Regions from separate parts of the Methylobacterium indicum genome, predicted to be linked through region 4. Evidence: predicted binding sites of a transcription regulator. Region 4 holds the regulator's gene; each other region holds the start of a gene.

Region 1 (5,663 bases), 1.4 Mb from region 4:
GTGGCGGGCGATATCCTCGTAGAGCTTGACGTGCATCAGCCCGTACTCGGCAAGCGCGTGGAGCTGGCGCGTCTCGGTCTCCCGCGGCTCGAGGAAGCGCAGGGGCTCGGGGATCGGCACCTGGTAGACCAGCACCTGCCCCTCGTGGAGCGGGGCTTCGGGGATGCGGTGGCGGGTCTGGATCACCGTCGCGTCGCGGGTGCGGGTGGTCACGGCCACATCCGCCGTGCGGGCGAAGAAGGCGCGGATCGAGACCGCGTTCGTCGTGTCGTCCGAGCCCTGGTCGATGACCTTGAGCACGTCGCTCTTGCCCAGGATCGCGGCGGTGACCTGCACGCCGCCCGTACCCCAGCCATAGGGCATCGGCATCTCGCGGGAGGCGAAGGGCACCTGGTAGCCGGGGATCGCGATCGCCTTGAGGATCGCCCGGCGGATCATCCGCTTGGTGCCCTCGTCGAGATAGGCGAAGTTGTAGCCGGTCTCGGCGTTCATTCCGCGGCCTCCTTCATCTCGGTTTTGGTCCCGGCCTTGAGCGCCGCATGCCGGGCGGCGTGCTCGGCGCGCAGGCGCCGCACCAGCTCAAGCTCGGCCTGGAAATCGACGTAGTGGGGCAGCTTCAGGTGCTCGACGAAGCCGGTCGCCTGAAGCGCGTCGCAATGCGCCAGCACGAATTCCTGGTCCTGCGCCGGGGCGCCGACCGGCTCGCCGAGCTCCTCGGCCCGCAAGGCCCGGTCGACCAGCGCCATCGCCATCGCCTTGCGCTCGCTCTGGCCGAAGGCGAGGCCGTAGCCGCGGGTGAACTGGGGCGGCACCTCGGCGCTGCCGTGGAACTGGTTGACCATCTGGCACTCGGTGAGGTCGATCTCGCCCAGAGGCACCGCGAATCCCAGCTCCTCCGGCACGAACTCGACCGCGACCGTCCCGACCCGGATCTCGCCGACGAAGGGGTGGGTGCGGCCGTAGCCGCGCTGCGTCGAGTAGCCGAGCGCGAGCACGAAGCCCTCGTCGCCCCGCGCCAGGGCCTGGAGGCGGAGCGCCCGGTCGGCCGGGAAGTCGAGCGGTTCGCGGGTGAGGTCGCCCGGGGCCGAGCCGTCGTCGGGGGCGGAGGGCTCGATCAGGCCGTCCCGGCCCAGAAGGTCGGTGACCCGCGGCGCGTGGGCGGCATCCGCCAGGGGCTCGGCTTCGGCGGCCACCGGCGCCTCGCCCTCGGCGGCGAGCGCGAAGTCGATGAGGCGGTGGGTGTAATCGAAGGTGGGGCCGAGCACCTGGCCGCCGGGCAGGTCCTTGTAGGTGGCGGAGATACGGCGGCGGAGGCTCATGGCGCCGGTCTCGACCGGCTCGGAGGCGCCGAAGCGGGGCAGGGTGGTGCGGTAGGCCCGCACCAGAAACACCGCCTCGATCAGGTCGCCGCGGGCCTGCTTGAGGGCGAGCGCCGCGAGGTCGGGATCGTGCAGCGAGCCCTCGGTCATCACCCGGTCGACGAGAAGCGCCATCTGCTCGCGGATCTGCGCCACCGAGAGTTCGGGGACGTTCGTGTCGCCCCGGCGGGTCTCGGCCAGCAGCCGGTGCGCGTTGGCGATGGCGGCCTCGCCGCCCTTCACGGCCACGTACATGGGTCAGCCCTCCTGGACGCGGGTGGAGCGCGGCAGCGCGGCGAGGCGGCCGGGGGCCGCCAGGATCAGGTCGATCCCCTGCGGGAAGCCGGCATGGTTGCGGGCGAGCCGCGCGGGCATGTCCGCCGGCAGCGGCGCGGCCGAGAGGCGGGCGCTCTCGCGGATGCCCGGCCCGTCGAGATGCCAGCCCTCGTCGCCCGAGAGGGCGGAGACGGCGAGCACCAGGGTGGCGGAGCGGTCGGGATAGGCCGGCATGCCCTGCGCGAAGGCCGAAAAATCCGGGCAGGCGACGGCATCGGAGACGAGCGCGAAGGCGGCCTCGGCCGGATCGTCGGTAATGCGGGCGCCGGTATGGAAGCGCAGGAACGCGGACACTGCCGGGTTTTGCGCAAGGCCGGCATCGAGCCAGAGCGGTGCGTCGGCATCGGCGAGCGCCAGGGCGAGGGCCGCGAGTTCCGGCGTCAGCGGCGCCGGGGGCGTAAGGCCGGTGGCGAGGGCCTGGATCGTACCGGGACGCGCCAGCGCGTCCATGACGGAGCGGAAGACGCCCTGGGCGTCGTGGACGGGGTCGGTGAAGCCGCGGGCGAGCATCAATCCTCTCCTCGGGCCATGGTGAAGAAGTTCACCCGCGTCGCCGCGATCCGGCGCGCCTCCGCGGCGCGCTCCGCGGCACGGCGGGAGGCGACGGGCGCAAGGGCCGCCTCGACCGCCCCGCGCCGCGCCCGCACCTGCCACAGGGCGTCGAGGGTCGCGGCGAGCCGCGCCTTCGCCCGGTCGCGGCCGAGATGATAGGCGAAGCCGGTCTCGCCGCCGGGCAGGCGCACCGCCGCTCGGGTCACCGTCGCCTCGCCGAGGTTGAACGGGCGCCCGTCGCCGCCGATGCGGCCGCGGGTCATCACCAGGCCGGTCTCGGGCGGGCGCAGATCCTCGGGATCGTCGGCCGCACCGAGGGCCGCCAGGGCGTCGCGCAGCTCCTCCGCGCGGGCCTCGCCGCAGAGCGCCATCACGGCACGGCGCGCGGCGAGATCGGGCGTTTCGCCGGAAGGTGGGGTATGGTCGGGCATCGGGATTGCCTGCTGGCTTCCACGCTGGCGAGCGGCCTCGCTGTTGTCTAATGATATAGACAACCGACAATCGGGGAGCAAATGAAACTTGGATGACGGTATGAGCGCGGGCGGCGACGGCACCGTGACGGTGCTGGCGCGCGGTGAGGGGTTGGCGGCCTGGCGCCAGATCGCGGACGGCCTCTCCGCCGACATCGAGGCCGGGCGCCTCGCGGCGGGTGCGCAGCTGCCGACGGAAGCCGCGCTCGCGGCGCGATTCGGGGTCAACCGGCACACCGTGCGCCGGGCGCTGGCGGCGCTCGCCGAGCGCGGGCTCGTGCGGGCGACGCAGGGGCGCGGCACCTTCGTCGAGACGCCGCGCCTCGCCTACCCGATCGGCCGGCGCACCCGCTTCTCGGAGATCGTCAGCCAGGCCGGCCGCGAGGCCTGGGGCGATCTTCTGTCGGCTGAGAGCGTGCCGGCCGATCCGGCCACCGCGGAGGCGCTCGGCATCGCCGCCGGGGACCCGATGCTCGAATTGCTGACGATCCATCGGGCCGACGGCACGCCGCTCTCGACCGCCCGCACCTGCCTGCCGCTGCCGCGCTTCGCGGAATTCGCTCAGGCCTACGCGGCGCTCGGCTCGCTCACCCGGGCCTATGCGGAATTCGGCATCGCCGACTACACCCGCCTGTCGACCCGCATCACCGCCCGCCCGGCCGCGGCCGACGAAGCGGCCCGCCTCGACCTCGCGCCCGGGAGGGTCCTGATCGTGCTGTCGAGCGTCAACGTCGACGCAATGGGCGTGCCGATCCAGGCGACCCGCAGCCTGTTCGCGGCGGACCGGGTGGAGCTGGTGGTGGAGGGGTAGGGGCGGTCACTCCCGTCTCCCCGCGGAATGCGGCGACCGGCAACGGCGCGGACGGTCTCCTCTCCTCGCGGGCGGGAAGAAGGGATGTCCCGCGCCCCGCTTTCCACCGAACTTCCTGGCCCCGCGGCAGTTACCCCGGCGCCTCGCGCCGGAGTTCCCCGATGCCCACCCGCCCGATCTGCGCCGCCCTGTTCCTCGTCGCCGGCCTCCTGCCGCTCACGCCCGCGCAAGCCGGGCCGGCCCAGGACTACCAGTACCAGCGCCGCCAGCTCGGCCGGGGCCAGGTCTGCCGGCCGCCGCTGAAATTCGCGGCCGGCGCCTGCGTGCGGCGCTGCCCGGCGGGCTACCAGGACATGGGCGGCTATTGCCGGCTGCGCAACATGCAGCGCTGACCGCGACGCGGCGGCGTCACACCGCCGCCTTGTGGAAATGGCTGAGGAAGGCCTTCGTCGCGGCCTGCTGCGGATCCTCGATGACCTGCCGGGCCGGCCCTTCCTCGACCACGAAGCCGTCGCGCATGAACACGCAGGTATCGGCGACGTCGCGCGCGAAGGCGATCTCGTGCGTGACGAGCACCATCGTCATGCCCTCCGATGCCAGCTGGCGGACGACGTTCAGCACCTCCCCGACGAGCTCGGGATCGAGCGCCGAGGTCGCCTCGTCGAACAGCATCACCTCCGGCTTCATCGCCAGCGCCCGCGCGATGGCGACCCGCTGCTTCTGCCCGCCGGAGAGCCGGTCGGGATAGGCGTCGGCCTTCTCGCGCAGGCCGACCTTGTCGAGGAGCCCGACGGCGAGGTCCCGGGCCTCGTCCCGCCCCTGGCCGAGCACCGTGACCGGCCCCTCCATGACGTTCCGAACGACCGACATGTGGGGAAACAGGTTGAAGTTCTGAAACACCATGCCGACCGTCGAGCGGAAGGCGGCGAGGTCCCGGTCCCGCGGCATCCTGTGATCGCTGCCGAAGCGCATCGCGTGCGACCCGATGCGGATCGTGCCCTCGCACGGGATGGTGAGGAGGTTCAGGCAGCGCAGCAGGGTCGACTTGCCCGAACCGCTCGGTCCGATGAGCGAGAGCACCCCGCCCTTCGGCACGCTCAGGGAGATGTCCTTGAGCACCGGCACGGGGCCGAACGACTTCCTGACGTGCTCGACCGCGATCATCGTCGTCTCCGGCATGGCCCGCACCGCTTCCGTCGTCATGGGGTCCCTCCTCGTGCTCACCGGGCGAGCCTGCGCTCGAGGCCGTGGGCGAGGGTCGTGAGCGGGAACAGGATGATGAAGTAGATGATCGCGATCATCGTGTAGACTTCGAGGGGCTTGTACGTCGCCGAGGTGATGAGCTGTCCCTGGTAGAGCAGATCGGGAACGGCGAGCACGGACAGGAGCGAGGTGTTCTTCAGCTGGAGGACGACCTGGTTGACGAGGGGCGGGATCATCCGCTTGAGCGCCTGGGGCAGGACGACGCGCCGCATCAGCGCCGCCCGGCGCATGCCGAGGGCCCGCCCGGCATCCCACTGGCCGGTGTCGATCGAGGCGATGCCGCCGCGGATGATCTCGGCGAAGAACGACGCGCCGTAGAGCGTCAGGGCGATGAACGCCGCCGTCGCGGGCTTGAGCTCGACGCCGATCACGATCGGGAGGGCGTAGTAGATCCAGACCAGCTGCACGAGCACGGGCGTGCATCGGAAGATCTCGATGAAGGCCAGGAGCGGGATGGTCACCACCCTGGCGTTGGCCAGGCGCGCGACGGCGATCAGGCCGCCGACGACGAAGCCGGCGATCGCCGTGACGATGGTGAACCCGATCGTGTAGAGGGCGCCGATCGCGATCAGCCCCTTGTATTGCAGCAGGAACGAAAAGTCCCACTCGTAATTCATCGTCTGCTCCGGTCCGCTCTACTGGTATCTTGTCTGCGTGAGGCCCGAGTGAAACCAGCGGCCCAGGGTGACGACGTCGAAGACGGGAACGCCGAACGCGTCGGCGACGGCGCGCGAGAACGGCGGAAGGTTGGTGCATTCCATCACGACGGCGCCGATGTCGCCCCGCGCGATCAGGGCGCCCGCGGCCTCCAGGACGTCGCGGGCGAGGGCGGCCGCGTCGTAGGCCGCCTCCCGCTCGATCAGGCCGCGCAGC
Region 2 (5,663 bases), 1.6 Mb from region 4:
GGCCGATGAAGCCGATGCCGGGCGCCAACACCACGATCGCCGTGGTCGCGACGGATGCCCGCCTGACCAAAGCCGAGGCCCGCCGCCTCGCGGTGATGGCCCAGGACGGCCTCGCCCGGGCGATCGTGCCCGCCCACACGCCCCTCGACGGCGATCTGGTCTTTGCCGCCGCCACCGGCGCGGTGCCGCTCGCCGATCCGGTCGGGGATCTGGCGCGGCTCGGCGACGCGGCAGCGCGGGTGCTGGCCCGGGCGGTGGCGCTGGGTGTCTACCACGCCACCGCTCTGCCGGTGGCGGGGGCGCAAGCGGCGTGGCAGGATCGGTTCGGGGGTGAGGGTGCAGCGGCTTCCGATTGAACCCGCCCCCTTTCCCGGACGACTGGAGCGTCAGCGGAAGGAGATCCGGGGAGGGCGGCGGATCCCATGGAGTGGCGGGCACCCGTTCCCGAGCGCCCGCCCCACCCCTCAGAACTGGTACCGGAGCCCTGCCGTCACCCCGTGCGCGACCCCGGCCCGGGTGCCGATCGCCGCCTGGTAATCCACCCGCCAGCCGAGGCGCTCGGTCAGGCTGCCCTGGAGGCCGGCGCCGGCGGTGACATAGTCGGCTTGCAGGAACGGTACCGCCGCGGTCGCGGTCGCCATCGGGTTCTGGACGCTGGCGAGACGGAAGAGCCCGGCGCTCTGCTGCGGGCCGAGGCCGGCATTGTAGGCCACCCGCACCGAGGGGACGATGCCGGGAAACCCGTAATAGGCCACCTCGGCGCCGAAGCGGGCGGTGGTCTGGAGCACGGTGAGGCCGCCATACCCCACGTTGTTGCCGGCCGCGCCCTGCTCGGTGAAGCTGTCGATCCGGGCCGAGTAATGGCTCAGGCCCGCGAAGGGCATCAGCCGAAACGCGGCGTGGTCGAAGACGAGGCCGGCCTCGCCGTCGAGCGCCAGCGCGGAACCGGAGGTCCGGCCCTCGGCGGTGAGCCCGTAGGCGGCCGGGCGGCGCAAGCCCGAGAAGTCGACGATCGGGGCGCCGCCGACGATGCCCTGCGCGTAGAAGCTCGGGCCGTAATAGCCGCCATAGGCCGCGACCGTGAAGGCGCTCTGCTCCTGCCTGAAGCCTTGCTGGTAGGCTCCTTGCGGCCGCGACAGCGACCCGCCGCCCCCGCCGACCGCGAGGCCGGCCCGCCACGGGCCGGTGAGCGGCAGGTCGAGGCCGGCCGAGCCCTGCGCGATGGTGCGGTCGAGGCCGAGGCCGCCGTTGCGCGGCTGGTCGGCGAACACGACGTCGCCACCGATCCAGAGCGCCGGGCCGGCCGTGCCCCAGGCGCTTTGGCCGGCGCTTTGGCCGGCGCCCGCCGGCAGGTTGGCTCCGCGGCGCAGGGCCGAGAGGTGATCCTGGACGCTGCGCGTCGCCGAGGACGCGGCGGTGATCGCGCCGGCCCCCAAGCCCTGCAGCACCGTCGGCGCCGTCTCCTTCATCACCGCGAGCGAGAGCGGGTCGACATAGGTCGGCAGGGTCAGCCGGTAGGCGAGCAGGATGTTGTCGTTGTTGATGCCGGCATCGTAGGGCTGGCCGTTGATGACGCCCTGGCGGGTCAGGAAGTCGTTGTCGTTGCCGACGAGCAGGAAGTAGTCGCGGGGCGCCCGCTCGCTCAGCACCGGCACGAGGCCCATCGCCTCGATCTTCTCCGGCAGGGTGGTCTGGGTCGCCGGGTTCGTGGTGAGGTTCATCCCGAAGCGGTTGAGCTGCACCGGGTTGAGGATGTCGACGACCTCCGTGGTCTTCACCGGCGTCAGGCCGGCCCGCAGGGTCCCGTTCGGGGAGATCGGCGTCGTGCCGTCATAGGGGCTGCCGGCGATGTTGGTGGCCCCGGCCGTGTCGACGAAGAGGACGCTCTTGTAGACGATCGGCGTGGTGTTGCCGGTGCCGAGCCCGTTCGAATCCCGCGACAGCACCAGGAACTGGGTGTCGTTGAGCGCCACCATCTCGCTCTGGGCCGCGGTGCGGTTCGGCGCGCCGCCATTGCCGTTCTGCTGGTAGACCGGCAGCTGCAGCACGTATTCGCGGCTCGGCGCCGCCGGGGTCGGGGTGCCGGAGATGTCGTAGTAGAGGATGCGGGTATTGGCCCGCTGCTGCTGGCTCGAACCCGAATCCTGGAGCGTCGCGCTCTGCAGGATGGTGACGAGGCCGCGCCCGTCCGGGGTCAGCGCCAGGGCCTCGAGGCCCTGGTTGTTGCGCCGGCCCGTATCGGGCGGGCTCACCGAGTTGAAGTTGGGCTGGCCGTTCGTCACCGGCTGGAGCGCCGCCGGGATGCCGAGCACGCCCTGCAGCTGCCCGCTGCGGTTGAAGTAGTAGACGTTCGGGCCGTACTCGTCGCTGACATAGAACGAGCCGTCGAGGCGGCGCGCCAGCCCCTCGGCGTCGAGGCTGATGCGCCCGGCGCTCGGGCCGGTGGCGGCGGAGGGCAGGACGGCGCCGAACTGCGTGGTGGTACCGGCGGCCGGGTCGAGGCCGCTGAAGCGCTGGCCCTTGGCATCGGTGAGCACGATGCCGCCGTCCGGCATCAGGGTGACCTGGCGCTGCGAGGTCGTGGCCTGCGGCAGGGCCGTGCCCGTATAGGGCGTGAAGCTCAGGGTGAAGCGGTTGAGCCGCCCCGCATAGTCGCTGAACAGCCCGCCGTCGGGATTGTTGTAGCCGCGGTCGGGCAGCGTGTAGAGCGTGCCCGTGTAGGTGTCGCCGCTGCGCCGCCAGGTCGCGAGATCGACGGCGAGCGAGGAGAACGAGCCCAGGGAATCGCCGAGGAAGTCGCGGGTGGTGGCCGGCAGCCGGCCGACGCCCTGAAGGCCCTGGTTGACCACCACGGTGCCGCCGGCCGCGACCGAGACCGGATCGTCGGTGCGCTGCAGGTTCGGCACCCGCACGTCGAGCGACTGGGCCTGCGCGAGCCCCGCGCTCGCCAGAAGGCCGCCCGCCGCGACGGCGGCACGGATGGAGATGGTGGTCACGATTCGCCCCCGGGATCACGTTGCGGCAGCGATGGGGCGGTTGCGTGACACTCGCGTGACGAAGTGTGGCGGTTTCGCACCGAATGGAACCTTGTGCGGCCAGCGGGCCGCAGTCGCGCGGGCGAGCCCCGCCCGTCCGGCCTCTCGCCCTCGGCGGCGGAGCATGGCAGAAGCCGCGCGGAATCGACGGAGGCGTCGCGGCGATGAGCTACCTGGTGGTCTTTCTCGGTGCCGGCCTCGGCGGGGCGTTGCGCCACGGCGTCAACCTGTGGGCGGCGCGGGCGGGCAGCGGCTTCCCGTTCGGGACGATGGTCATCAACGTCGTCGGCTCGATCATGATGGGAGTGCTCACCGGCTGGTTCGCCGCCCGGGGCGGAGGACCGCAGGCGCTGCGCCTCTTCCTTACCACCGGCGTACTCGGCGGCTTCACCACCTTCTCGACCTTCTCGCTCGAGGCCTTCCTGCTCTGGGAGCGCGGCGCCCACGGGGCGGCCCTGGCCTACGTCGCGGTGTCGGTCGCGGCCGGCATCGCGGGCGTGGCGGTGAGCCTCCTGGTGCTGCGCCAGCTCGCGTGAGCTCGTCGGCCGGATCGCGCGGCGCGGAGACCCGGTTGACAACCGGGGGTATCGGGGGCGGAGTCTTGCACGAGATGAGCGACACAGCCCCGAGCCGACAGGCCCCGAGCCAAGAGACCCCAGGCCCACAGGCCGCAAAACCCCGCATCGCCATCACCTATTGCACGCAATGCAACTGGCTGCTGCGGGCCGGCTGGATGGCACAGGAACTGCTCTCGACCTTCCGGGATGCGGTCGGTGAGGTGGCGCTGATTCCCGGGAGCGGCGGCGCCTTCGCGATCACCTGCGACGACGCCCTGATCTGGGAGCGCAAGCGCGACGGGGGATTTCCCGACATCAAGGCCCTCAAGCAGCGGGTACGCGACCGGATCGACCCCGGCCGCGACCTCGGCCATATCGACCGGGCCAATGTCGACCAGGCGAGCGTCGGCACGGCCAGCGAGGTCGATACGACGGGTCGACAGCAGGGCACGACACCTTGAGCCTTCCGCGCCGCCCGGGCGCCGCCGGGCCGATGCCATGATCCGCCGCCTGAAGGCCCTGCGCCGGGACGGGCTGTCGACACAGGTCTACCTTGTCGCCTTCGTGATCGCCCTGATCGGGCCGGGGCTGCTGTTCACCGCGATCCTGCTCGGCCGCTACGCCGCCCTGGACCGGGTCCGCTTCGAGCAGGACGCGCGCGAGAGCGTGCGCGGCATCGCGCTCACCATCGACCGGGACATGGCCGGGCTGGTCTCGGTGCTCCAGACCCTCGCGGCCTCGCCGCGCCTGCGCAAGAGCGGGCTCGACGGCTTCGAGATGCAGGCCCGGGCGGTGCGGGAGACGACGGGGCTCGACCTGTCCCTGCGCCGGCCGGACGGGACGCAGCTCCTCAACACTGCGCTGGCGCCCGGCGCGCCGGTCCCGCAGGACCCGCACAAGGAGGATGCCGAGGTCCTGGCGACGCGCCGGCCGGTGGTCGGCGGCGTCAGGATGGGCGCCCCCGGGCGGCCACCGACCTTCGACGTGGCGGTGCCGGTGATGGTCGATGGAGCGCCGGCCTACGTGCTCAGCGTCACCGTGCCGGTGGAGCGGCTGCGCCAGATCCTGGTCCAGGACCTCGCCCCGGGCTGGACCACCGGCATCGTCGACCGCGCGGGCCTCCTGCTCGCCCGCTCGGAGGATCACGCGGCCCTGGCGGGCCAGCCGATGCTGGCCGCCTTGCGCGGGCGCCCGACGGCCGCCGACGGCATCTGGGAGGGCGTCGACCGGCGCCGGCAGCCGGTGCTCTACGTCGAGACCCCGGTCCGGGCCACGGGCTGGGCCGTCGGCGCCAGCATCCTGCGGGAGCGGGTCGAGGCGCCGTTGCGCCACTGGATCCTCGCCTTCGGCGGGTTCGGGCTCCTGGCGCTGGCCGCCTCCTCGTTCCTGGCGGTGCGGCTCTGGACGCGGGTCGCCGGGCCCTTGCGCCAGCTCGCCACGGCCGGCGGGGCGCTGGCCGCCGGCCATCCGGTGCCCCGGGTCTCGACCCCGATCCGCGAGATCCGCCAGCTCGCCGACGTGCTGGCCGACGCCTCGCAGAGCCTGCGCCGGCGCATCGCCGAGCGCGACCAGGCGCTGGCCGAGCAGAGCCGCAGCCTCGTCGCCCTGCGCGAGAGCGAGGCGCGCTTCCGCCACATGGCCGATTCCGCCCCGGCCCTGATCTGGATGACCGACGCCGAGGGCGAAATCGTCTTCGCCAACATGCATTACGAGTACCAGTTCGGTCGCTCGGTCGAGGCGCTGACGCGGGGACGCTGGCGCGAGATCCTGCACCCGGACGATCTCGCCGGCTTCGAGGAGGCGTTCGTCCGGGCCTTCACGGCCCGCACGCCGTTCCGGCACGCGACCCGGGTGATCGACCGGCACGGGGCGACACGCTGGATCCTGTGCGAGGGCGTGGCGCGCCTCGACGACCACGGCCGCTTCCTCGGCTATACCGGCTGCAACGTCGACATCACCGAGGCCAAGGGGGCGGAGCTCGCCCTGCGCGAGGGCGAGGAGCGCCTGCGGCTGGCGCTGGCCGCCGGGCGGCTCGGCACCTGGGAGATCGACCTCGCGACCGGGCAGCACC
Region 3 (5,663 bases), 1.6 Mb from region 4:
CAACCTCGGAGGAGACCCATGGACACGCCCGAGCCGCTGCCGCTCCGCACCGCGTTCCTGTTCCGCATGAGCCTGACGGTCGGCCCGCCGCAGGGCATCGGCCCGTCCCGCGGCGCCGAGCTGCGCGTCGTGCCGGTCACCGGCGGTACGGTGGCGGGGCCGCGCCTCACCGCCGAGGTGCTGCCCGGCCCGGCCGGCGACTGGCTGCGGGTCGAGCCCGACGGCACGACGCATCTCGACGTGCGCCTGACGCTCCGGACGACGACGGGCGGCCTCGTCTACTGCCGGTATACGGGCCTGCGCGCCGGCCCGCCGGAGGTGCTGGCCCGGCTCGGCCGCGGCGAGGCGGTGGACCCCGAGGACTACTACTTTCGCACGGCTCTGCGTTTCGAGACCGGCGCCCCGGATCTCGCCTGGCTCGACCGGACGATCGCCGTCGGGGTGGGACAGCGGCGGCCGGAAGGGCCGAACTACGACGTCTACGCCGTGCTGTGAGGGTGCCTCGCGAAACGCCCGCTACGCCGACGCCATCACGGCGGGCGATGACGGCGACCGGGCGTTTTCGAAAGGTGGCCGATCCATCTCGACCGTGATGAAGGCGCCCCTGCCGTGGCGGGTCTGCCATGCTGCGCATCCATGCGCCAATGACGGACGCCGGTACCGGCAAACCCTGGAATCATGCCGCCTCATCTTCGAACGGACCCGTTCGAAGGCGCAGGGCAAGCCCGAACGGGCGTCGGTGCTGATGCGCGACGGGATCGGACCTCAGCAACCGATGCCGTAATGCGCGCGGTACCAGGCGACGAAGGCCGGGATGCCGGAATCCAGCGGGGTCGAGGGCACGTAGCCGACGAGGTCGCGCAGGAGGTCGGGGCTGGCCTCGGTGCGCTCGACGTCGCCGGGCGGCAGGTCGCGCAGGTGGCGCACCGCCCGCACGCCGAGCGCGGCTTCGAGCGCGTCGAGCATCGCCGCGACGCTCACCGGACGGCCCCCGCCGATATTGACCATCCGGAACGGCGCGACCGGGCTCAGGGTGTCGGCGGGCGAGACCGGGTCGGCGCCCGGCGGGGGAGGCGGCAGGTCGATCAGCCGACTGATGCTCTCGACGAGGTCGTCGATATAGGTGAAGTCCCGCACGGCGCGGCCGTGGTCGTAGACCTCGATCAGCTCGCCGGCCAGGATCTTCCGGGTGAACAGGAACAACGCCATGTCGGGCCGGCCCCACGGCCCGTAGACGGTGAAGAACCGGAACGCGGTGGTGGGGATCTTCCACAGGTGGGCGTAGGAATGCGCCATCGCCTCGCCGGCGAGCTTCGAGGCGGCGTAGATGGTGAGCGGCCACACCGCCCGGTCGGTCTCGCGGAACGGCACCGTCGGGTTGCCGCCATAGGCCGAGGAGGTCGAGGCGAAGAGGAGGTGGCGCACCGGATGCGCCCGGCAGCCCTCCAGCACCTGGAAGGTGCCCACGACGTTGCCGGCGACATAGGCCTCCGGGTGCTCCAGGCTGTAGCGGACCCCGGCCTGCGCCGCGAGGTGCACCACCACGTCCGGCCGCGCCTCGCCCATCAGGGCCATGAAGGCGCCGGGCTCCTCCAGCAGGAATTCGTGCGACGCGAAGCCCGGCAGGGCCTCGAGCCGCGCCAGCCGGGCCCGCTTCAGGGCGACGTCGTAGTAGTCGGTCAGCCCGTCGACCCCCACGACCTCGTGGCCGGCCTCGAGCAGGCGATGGGCGAGGTGGAAGCCGATGAAGCCGGCCGTGCCTGTCACGAGGAAGCGCATGGCGGGTCCCTGGCGCGGGCCGGACACGCGCCCGCCCGGGGCGGTTACACCGGCGCGGGGCGGGTTGCCAGCCCGGCCCGTCTCGGAACCCGCGCCTTCAGAACACCTGCCGCAGCGCCCAGTACAGCCCGCCGGCGAGCGTGATCGCCGCCGGCAGCGTCATGATCCAGGCGAGCGCCAGGTTGCGCACCGTCGCCATCTGCAGGCCGGTGCCGTTGGCCCACATCGTGCCGGCGACGCCGCTCGACAGGATGTGGGTGGTCGAGACCGGAAGACCGTAGGCCTCGGCGAGCCCGATCGTGCCGGCGGCCACCGCCTCGGCGGACGCGCCCTGCGCGTAGGTGAGGTGCTGCTTGCCGATGCGTTCGCCGACCGTGACGACGATCCGCTTCCAGCCCACCATTGTGCCGAGGCCGAGGGCCAGGGCGACCACCACCTTCACCCAGGTCGGGATGTAGCGGGTGCCGTCGTCGAGGGTGCGGCGGTACTCCTGGAGCGTCCGCGTCTCGTCACCGGTGAAGGGCGAGTGCTCGCCGGTGAGCAGGCGCACCGCGTCGCCCGCGAGGTACATGTCGGCGCGCAGGTTCTGGGTCGCCTCGGCGGGGACGTGCCGGATGGCGCCGTAATTCTGCACCTGGGCGGCGATGTCGTCGGACAGGGCGGCGAGCGCCGCCTGGACCTCGGGAGCGGCGAGGGCCTCGGCCGGCGCCTTCGCCTTCAGGGCCTCGCCGACCTTGGCGCGGGCGCCGGCCGCGTCGGGCACCGCCGTCCCGCCGGCGTGAGTCCCGCCGGCGTGAGTCCCGCCGGCATGAGTCCCGCCCGCATGGGCGCGAAACACCCGGCTCGCGCCCTGCGAGCCCTGCACGAAGGCCGGCGTGCTCGAATCCGGCATGGTGCGGTTGAGCGCGTAGGCGGTCGGGGCGGCGCCGATCAGGATCAGCATGATCAGGCCCATGCCCTTCTGGCCGTCGTTGCCGCCATGGGCGAAGGACACGCCGGTGCAGGTCAGGATCAGGAGGCCGCGGATCCAGAGCGGGGGCGGCGCCTCGCCCTCCGGCGCCCGGTAGAGCTCGGGCCGGCGCACCACGCGCTTGAGCAGGAACAGCAGCCCCGCGGCGCAGACGAACCCGACGAGGGGGCTGAACAGGAGCGATTCGAGCACGCCGAGCGCCTGGCCCCAGGCGACGCCCGAGGCGGCGTGGTCGGGGGCCATCAGCTGGTTGGCGAGGCCGACGCCGATCACCGAGCCGATCAGGGCGTGCGAGGAGGAGTTCGGCAGGCCGAGCGCCCAGGTGCCGAGGTTCCAGACGATCGCCGCGACGAGGAGCGCGAAGATCATCGCGTAGCCGGCCCCCGAGCCGACCTGGAGGATCAGCTCCACCGGCAGCAGGGTCACGACGCTGTAGGCCACCGCACCGGTCGAGGCCATCACGCCGAGGAAGTTGAACGCGCCCGACCAGATCACCGCCGCGAGCGGCGGCATCGAGTGGGTGTAGATCACGGTCGCCACCGCGTTGGCGGTGTCGTGGAAGCCGTTCACGAACTCGAAGGCCAGCGCGATCAGCAGGGCGAGGCCCAGCAGCGCGAAGGCCCCGACGGCGAGCGGCGGCTGGCCGGCCTGCCGCATGTCGGCGACGAGGTTGTAGCCCGCATAGGCGAGCCCCGCGGCCAGCACCGCCAGGAACCCGACCGTGGCGGCCGGGTGGATGCGGTGGCCGAAGCGGGGCCCCGTGCGGGGTTCCTCTCCAGATCCCGGGCCGGCGGGACCGGGCGCCGCCCCGGCGGGGCGTCGGGCGAGGGCGGCGTCGGACATGAGGGACTCGCTCCGGCGGGGCTGCCCCTCAAGGAATAGGGCGCCCGGATGGCAAGTCGATGACGCGGCAAGTCGGCGGGCCACATCGACGCCGGGTCAAGTCGACGGCAAGGTCGGTTGTCGCCGCGGACCGCCGCGGAGGCGGCCGGACGTGCGAAAACCATGTGTAAATGCCTAAGGGGCTTGCGTTCTGCAAAACGCAACCCCAAATTCAACGGATCACCGCTGCCGCTGCGATGCGTGTGCGCACGGGTCATGGAGGCGCGGCTCCCCACGGGCAACGAGTCCGGCGCCTTCACGGGCGGCGAGGCCGTTGCCTTCAACGAACCGGCCCGATGCCCTTCTGGTCGAGGGTGACGGAAGGCCAGCGAGTCAGTACCCGATGAACCAGCTCGTGCGCATGTCGCATATCGTGACCGCAGACGCCGTCGAGGAGCCCTCCCCGAGCCTCCGGGTTCCCTTCGCCCAATCGGGCGCCTTCGTGTGCAAATTCATCATCGGCGAACCCAACGACCGAGCGGTCTGTTGCGGCGCGCCGGTGCAGGACGGAAAGAGCTGGTGCGCCTTCCACCGCCGGATCGTCTTCGAGCCGACCCGTCCGGGGCGGCTGCGATAGCAGAGGCCGGCCGGCTCCGCTACCCGTCCGGCGCCTGTTTTCGTCGGGCGCCCGCGGGGGCGGCGCTCACGCTGCGCGGCCGTAGATCGGGAAGCCCTCGCGGCGCCCGCGCAACGCCGTCCGGCTGACCTCGCGCCATGCGGCGCCGTGCGGGCCTTCTCCCGGCCGCGCCGCGTCGAGGGCCGCCTGCGATACCAGCGTGGTGACCCCGAAGGTCTTGGTCGCCTGCTCCAGCCGAGCCGCGACGTTGACCGCGTCGCCGAGCACGGTGAATTCGAGCCGGTCGTCGTCGCCGACCACGCCGACGAACACCTCGCCGCAATGCACCCCGATGCCGATCCGCACCGGGTCGTGGGTCGAGCCGGCATTCCAGGCCTCGACCAGGGCCTCCAGCCGCTCCGCGAAGGCGAGGGCGCCCGCCGCGGCGTCCGCCCGGACCTCCGGCACCCCGAACACCACCAGCGCGCCGTCGCCCATAAACTTGTCGATCATGCCGCCGGTCTCCCGGGCGGCCTGGACGACGCAGCGGCGAAAGCCCGTGATCAGGATCGCCACCGTCTCGGGGTCGGCCCGCTCGGCGATGGTGGTCGAGCCGCGCATGTCGACGAAGGCGATGCCGGCGTGCCGCCGCTCGCCGAGGCGCAGGCCGCCGCCCTGCTCCATGCTGCCGCCGTGCTCCAGGAGCGGCGCCAGCTCCGCCGGCAGGAAGCGCGACAGGGCCGCCCGCCGCGCCGCCTCGCGCAGGGCCAGCACCGCCAGGAGCGCCATGATCCCGACCGACACGACGCTGCCGAGGCCGACCCAGGTCTCGATCTGGTGGGCGTGCCGCTGGTAGCCGATCAGCAGCTCGTCCTCCCGGCTCCTCATCGTCTCGACGATCCGACGGATCTCGTCCATCTCGGCCTTGCCCTCGCCGGCCCGGACCAGGGCGAGCGCGCCGGTGCGATCGCCCGCGCGGTCGAGGGCGATCGTGCGGTCGAGTTCGGCGAACTTGCGGTCGATGGCGGGGCGCAGGGCGGCGAGCCGGGTCTCCTGCTCGGTGTTGCCGCGCAGTTCCGCCGCGAGCCGGGGCATCTCGGCGGCCACCCGGCCGAGGCCCTGGGTGTAGGGGACCAGGAAGGCCGCGTCGCCGGTCAGCAGGTAGCCGCGCTGCCCGGTCTCGCTGTCGAGAAGGTCGGCCAGCACCTGCATCAGGGCGCGGTCGATCGACAACGTGTGGGTGATGCGGTGCTGCACGGTGCTCTGCCAGGCGAGCAGCAGCCCGTTCGCCGAGCCGACGAGCAGCAGCAGCACCGCCCCCACGAAGGTCATCCCGGCCCGGCTGCGCACCGGACCGACCCGCGGCAGGACGCGCGGGCGGGCCGGGGCGGGGGAGGGGGGCGCGTCTGGCGTCATCGGCGGGGCGGGTCCGGCGCCGGGCGCGGGACGGGCCCTCGGCTCCGACCGATATGGGGA
Region 4 (5,663 bases):
CGCGCTCAACAACAATTCCTGGTTCAGCCCGAACCTGATGGGCGGCGTCGCGAACCTGCCCGTCATGATCTACCAGTTCGCGCTCTCGCCCTACGAGAACTGGCGCCAGCTGGCCTGGGCCGGCGCGCTCCTCATCACCATCACCATCCTGGGCCTGTCGATCGTGGCCCGCCTCGTCCTGAGCGGCCCGAAGGGGCGCTGATCCGCATCTCCGGCAGCACCCGATCGCTCGGCGACCGGGTGCTGCTCTCCTCATCTGAATTTGCCGCATTTCTTTCGACGATTTTCGTCGAAAAATGCTCCTGCCCGGAGACACACCGATGAGCGCCACCGCCACCGCCGCGCCGGTCGTGGGCCAGAGCACGGCCGACGAGTCCGCCCCGGTCCGCCTCGCCGTCAAGGACCTCAACTTCTACTACGGCGACTTCAAGGGGTTGAAGAACATCAACCTCAACTTCCTCGACCGCCAGGTCACGGCGCTGATCGGGCCGTCGGGCTGCGGCAAGTCGACGTTGCTGCGCACCTTCAACCGGATCTACAGCCTGTATCCCGAGCAGCGCGCGGAAGGGCAGATCCTGCTCGACGGCCGCAACATCCTGGATCCCTCGATCGACCTCAACGAGCTGCGCGCCCGGGTCGGCATGGTCTTTCAGAAGCCGACCCCGTTCCCGATGTCGATCTACGACAACATCGCGTTCGGCATCCGGCTCTACGAGCGCCTCGGCAAGGCCGACCTCGACGTCCGCGTCGAGGAAGCCCTGCGCAAGGGCGCCCTGTGGGACGAGGTGAAGGACAAGCTCAAGCAGTCCGGCATGGGCCTGTCGGGCGGCCAGCAGCAGCGCCTCTGCATCGCCCGCACGGTGGCGCAGCGCCCGGAGGTGATCCTGTTCGACGAGCCGACCTCGGCCCTCGACCCGATCTCGACCGGCCGCATCGAGGAATTGATCGAGCAGCTGCGGGGCGAGTTCACCATCGCCATCGTCACCCACAACATGCAGCAGGCGGCGCGCATCTCGCAGTTCACCGCCTTCATGTATCTCGGCGAGCTGATCGAGTTCGGGCCGACCAACCGGCTGTTCATGAACCCGTCGAAGCGCCAGACCCAGGACTACATCACCGGCCGGTTCGGCTGAGCCGCTCCCGGGGCCGGCCCGCCTTCCGCCGGGCCGGCCCGCGCCCTTACGCTCCGCCTCATTCCGGGGGGTCTCACCTCATGTCGAACCACATCGTCACGTCCTACGACCAGGAATTGCAGAACCTGCGGCGCAGCATCGCCGAGATGGGCGGCATCGCCGAGAAGATGGTGGCCGATTCGGGCCTGGCGCTCCTGCGCCGCGATACCGCCCTCGCCCAGGCGGTGATCACCGCCGACCAGCGCCTCGACGGGCTGCAGCGCGAGATCGAGGAGAAGGCGATCCTCCTGATCGCCAAGCGCCAGCCGATGGCGATCGACCTGCGCGAGACGATCTCGGCGATCCGCGTCTCGGGCGACCTCGAGCGCATCGGGGATCTGGCCAAGAACGTCGCCAAGCGCGTCGTCGCGATCGCCGACCAGGTCCAGCTCCAGAAGATCGTCGTCGGGGTGGAGCACATGAACGAGCTGGTCCAGGGCCAGCTCAAGGACGTGCTCGACGCCTACGCCACCCAGGACACCGTGGCGGCCCTCGACGTCTGGGCCCGGGACGGCGGCATCGACGCGCTCTACACTTCGCTGTTCCGCGAGCTCCTGACCTACATGATGGAGGATCCGCGCAACATCACGTTCTGCACGCACCTCCTGTTCTGCGCCAAGAACGTCGAGCGCATCGGCGACCACACCACCAACATCGCCGAGACCATCCACTATCTCGCCACCGGCGAGACCCTGACCACCGACCGGCCGAAGAACGACGGGTCGAGCTTCGCCACCGTCGATCCTCAATCCTCGCCCCAGTCCCCGACCAAAGCCTGACCGGTCGGCCCGCCCGGCCGCGATGCCGGGTGGCCGTCTCGGGCGGCGGCGTCCCTGAAGTGCCCCCGATGAGTACCCGCATCCTGATCGTCGAGGACGAGGAGGCCCTGACCCTCCTCCTTCGCTACAACCTCGAGGCCGAGGGCTTCGAGGTCGACGCCGTCGCCCGTGGCGACGAGGCGGATATCCGCCTGCGCGAGCAGATCCCCGACCTCGTCCTCCTCGACTGGATGATGCCCGGGCTGTCGGGCATCGAACTGTGCCGGCGCATCCGCGCGCGCCGCGAGACCGAACGGCTGCCGGTGATCATGCTGACGGCCCGTGGCGAGGAGGGCGACCGGGTGCGGGGCCTCGCCACCGGCGCCGACGACTACATCGTCAAGCCGTTCTCGGTGCCGGAACTCCTGGCCCGGGTGCGCGCGCTCCTGCGGCGGTCGAAGCCCGCCCACGTCGCCGATCTCCTGATCGCCGGCGACATCGAGCTCGACCGGGTCAGCCACCGCGTGCGCCGCGACGGCCGCGAGCTGCATCTCGGCCCGACCGAGTTCAAGCTGCTCGAATTCCTGATGCAGAGCCCGGGCCGGGTCTTCTCCCGCGAGCAACTCCTCGACGGCGTCTGGGGCCACGACGTCTACATCGACGAGCGCACCGTCGACGTGCATATCGGCCGCCTGCGCAAGGCGATCAACCGCGGCCGCGACGCCGATCCGATCCGCACCGTGCGCGGCTCCGGCTACTCCTTCGACGAGATGTTCGCGCCCGAGCCGTGAGACCGGTCTCCGGGTGCGGCTCCCGGGCGAGGCATGGCGGCGGTCCCGGCCCGGGATCGGGCCGATGACGATGAACGCCGTCGTCTCAGAACTCCATGCCGAACTTGACCCGCAGGTTGTGCCGCTCGAACTGGTTCAGCCCGAGGGCGCGGCCGGCGAGGGCCGGATCGGTATCGCGGCCCCAGACCTGGCCCGCATAGGCCACGGTGAGCCAGACCTTCTCGGTGAACCGGTGGTGCAGGGCGGGACCGACCGTGAGCGCCTCGCTCTCCAGCCGGTTCAGGAAGGTCCCCTCGTAGCCGCGCAGGTAGCGGACCTCCGGACCGAGATAGGTATTTTTCCCCACACGCCCCACGAGGGCGTTCGACCACAGGAAGGTCGAGGAGCGATAGCCGCGGCCGCCCCGCTCGCGCCCTGCCGCGGGCTCGATGCTGATGTTGCTGCCGTACCAGAGCGTGTCGGGCACCACCTGGACGTCCAGCTGGAGCAGGCTCTCGACGTCGACGATGTCGGCGCCGCGCCCTTCGACCGGCAGGACGCGGGTGAAGCGCGGGCGCACCTCCAGGGCGAGACCGAGCGGCTGCTCCGCCGAGCCCTTCAGGAACTGGTACTTCACCTCCAGGGAGGCACCGTCGAAAGTGCCGTAGGACTTGTCGTCCAGATCCGCGACGTTGCGCTGCCGCCGCAACGTGCCGAACGCGCTGAGTTCGAGGCTCAGCCTGTCGATGGGGTTGAACTGATAGGCGAGCCGCGTGTCGAGCACCCGGTAGGCCGCCCGGCCGGGGCCGTCCCGGCGCTTGCCGATGCGCGAGACGGTGTCGACCACCGCTTCCTGCTCGCCCTTCTCGCCGGCATCGGCGCCCTCCGTGAAGCCGAACAGGTGCTCGGTATCGACGTCCTTGCCGTCGCCCGTCTTGCCGGACGTCCCTGCCTGCCGGCCCTCGTCCTTGCCGGCCTCGCGCGCGCCGTCCCGGTCCGATCCGGATCGGTCTTCCGTCCCGGGCTTGCCCTCCGTTCCGAACTTGCCGCTCGGCGCAGCCCGCGCGGGCGCCGGAGTGGAGAGGACGAGCATCAGGACGCCCGCCGCGGCCGACAGGCATCGGATCGGCTCGATGATTCCCGTCATGGTCGCGCGAGGGCCCCAGATGTGCAGTGCTCCGATGCGTCCGGTTAGAGACGATGCCGGCCGACATGGCTGCCATAAAAATGCAACGCCTGTCAGACCTTTGGGCCGTGCGGGATTAAGCGGGGCGTCCGGTGCATCGGGCCCGGACTGGCGCTGTGCCGTTCACCCCCGATGCGATCGGTCCGCGCATGGGGGATCTCCGCACGGTCGGTAGCACCGGGGGACGGTCTCAGATCTAGCACCGCTTCTTCGGGCGCCCGGACGTTCGCCCCGTATCAGGCTTCGCCCAGAGGTGGATGCATCGTGGCGACGGATCCGCGCCCCCGCCCCGAGCGCCGGGCCCAAGCCTGACGCCGATCTCGACATCCCCGCTCGCGCCGCCCCGGCGCGAAGGCGTCGGTGTGGTCGACCTGCGCCGTCCCTCGGACGACCCCATCCTTGGGTCAGTGGCGCCAGCGCTCTGCATGTCACGCATTTATAGTTGTTGATCGGCAGACATGACGTTAGGATTTTAGTGTCGGGAGGGAATGATTTCCATGGAAAAGATCAGAAACATCGTGATGATCTCGGCTTTCCTGCTGGCCGGAGAGATCGTCGCTTCGATGCTCGGTCTTGCCGTGCGGCCGGCATCGGCGCAGTCGAGTGCCGAGCGTGAGACATGTGCGGAATCGGTCGGGATCCAGACGCGTCACAACGGCCGAAACAGCTGGATCAAGCGCAGAGTATCGAGTAAGACTTACAATGCTTTTCTTCGGTGCACGGACGACATCGCCATGAAGCGTGCCGACGTGAAGCCGAACCGCCGCTGACGATCCGTCGAGGACGGCAAGCCGCGATCGTTCAGGAAGCCGGTCACCCGGCTCGCGAACCGACGGAGCCTGTCTGACGCCCGCGCCCTCGCGATGGGCGTCGCGGGGTCCCGCCGGACGTCTCCGTCCGGCGGGACCGCCTTTCAGATGTGCAGCGCCTCGCCGAGCGCCCGCAAGTTCGCCTCGTGAAAGGCCTCGCCGAGGGTCGGGTGGGCGTGGATCGTGCCGGCCACGTCCTCCAGCCGCGCGCCCATTTCCAGCGCCAGGCCGAACCCCGCCGCCAGTTCCGAGACGCCGGCCCCCACCGCCTGGATGCCGAGGATGAGGTGGTTGTCGGCCCGCGCCGTCACCCGCACGAAGCCGTCCTCGGCGCCGAGCGTCATGGCGCGGCCGTTGGCGGCGAAGGGGAAGAGGCCGGTGCGGATCTCGTGGCCGGCGGCGCGCGCCTCCTCGGGGGAGAGACCCGCCGAGACCACCTCCGGGTCGGTGAAGCAGACCGCGGGAATCGCCACCTTGTGGAAGGCGCGGCGGCGCCCCGCCACGAGGTCGGCCACCATCTCGCCCTGCGCCATGGCGCGGTGGGCCAGCATCGGCTCGCCGGTGACGTCGCCCACCGCCCAGACGTTGCGCATCGAGGTGGCGCAGCGCTCGTCGATGCGGATGAACGGGCCGCTCATGTCGAGGTCGAGCCGCTCGAGCCCGAGATCCTGCGTCCGGGCCTTGCGGCCGACCGCGACGAGGATCACCTCGGCCGGAATTTTTCTGGAGTCCCCACCGACCTCGACGGCGAGGGCGTCGCCCGACAGCCCGGTCGCCTGGGCGCCGAGCAACACGTCGATGCCGAGCGCCGCGAGGCGCCGCGCCACCGGCCGGGTCAGCTCGGCATCGTAGGCCGGCAGGATCCGCTCGGCCATCTCGACCACCGTGACCTTGGCGCCAAGCTTGGCGAAGGCGGTACCGAGTTCGAGCCCGATATAGCCGGCGCCGACCACCGCCATGGTGGCGGG

What was found. Region 4 encodes PhoB, which activates phosphate uptake and scavenging genes when phosphate is short. Its sites were predicted from a motif close to TGTCATNNANCTGTCAT; they were not measured.
Region 1: the regulator PhoB is predicted to act here: its motif matches at 2,759-2,775, upstream of phnF (phosphonate metabolism transcriptional regulator PhnF).
Region 2: the regulator PhoB is predicted to act here: its motif matches at 3,041-3,057, upstream of miv_RS08640 (esterase-like activity of phytase family protein).
Region 3: the regulator PhoB is predicted to act here: its motif matches at 3,641-3,657, upstream of miv_RS08610 (inorganic phosphate transporter).

What each region holds. Positions count from the first base shown of each region.
Region 1 is NZ_AP024145.1:5,334,876-5,340,538, reverse strand. It holds gene miv_RS24765 (alpha-D-ribose 1-methylphosphonate 5-phosphate C-P-lyase PhnJ) at 1-492, opposite strand, end outside; gene miv_RS24760 (carbon-phosphorus lyase complex subunit) at 489-1,613, opposite strand; gene phnH (phosphonate C-P lyase system protein PhnH) at 1,617-2,204, opposite strand; gene phnG (phosphonate C-P lyase system protein PhnG) at 2,204-2,617, opposite strand; gene phnF (phosphonate metabolism transcriptional regulator PhnF) at 2,778-3,527, shown strand; gene miv_RS24740 (hypothetical protein) at 3,689-3,919, shown strand; gene miv_RS24735 (amino acid ABC transporter ATP-binding protein) at 3,936-4,706, opposite strand; gene miv_RS24730 (amino acid ABC transporter permease) at 4,748-5,407, opposite strand; gene miv_RS24725 (aspartate/glutamate racemase family protein) at 5,426-5,663, opposite strand, start outside.
Region 2 is NZ_AP024145.1:1,847,129-1,852,791, reverse strand. It holds gene miv_RS08645 (P1 family peptidase) at 1-356, shown strand, start outside; gene miv_RS08640 (esterase-like activity of phytase family protein) at 465-2,996, opposite strand; gene crcB (fluoride efflux transporter CrcB) at 3,200-3,571, shown strand; partial or broken gene miv_RS08630 (Rdx family protein) at 3,646-3,978, shown strand; gene miv_RS08625 (sensor histidine kinase) at 4,091-5,663, shown strand, end outside.
Region 3 is NZ_AP024145.1:1,840,452-1,846,114, forward strand. It holds gene miv_RS08600 (DUF3237 domain-containing protein) at 19-495, shown strand; gene miv_RS08605 (NAD-dependent epimerase/dehydratase family protein) at 766-1,779, opposite strand; gene miv_RS08610 (inorganic phosphate transporter) at 1,877-3,592, opposite strand; gene miv_RS08615 (GcrA family cell cycle regulator) at 3,906-4,208, shown strand; gene miv_RS08620 (CHASE3 domain-containing protein) at 4,275-5,603, opposite strand.
Region 4 is NZ_AP024145.1:219,674-225,336, reverse strand. It holds gene pstA (phosphate ABC transporter permease PstA) at 1-202, shown strand, start outside; gene pstB (phosphate ABC transporter ATP-binding protein PstB) at 321-1,133, shown strand; gene phoU (phosphate signaling complex protein PhoU) at 1,214-1,951, shown strand; gene phoB (phosphate regulon transcriptional regulator PhoB) at 2,020-2,721, shown strand; gene miv_RS01105 (hypothetical protein) at 2,807-3,847, opposite strand; gene miv_RS01100 (hypothetical protein) at 4,384-4,656, shown strand; gene lpdA (dihydrolipoyl dehydrogenase) at 4,800-5,663, opposite strand, start outside.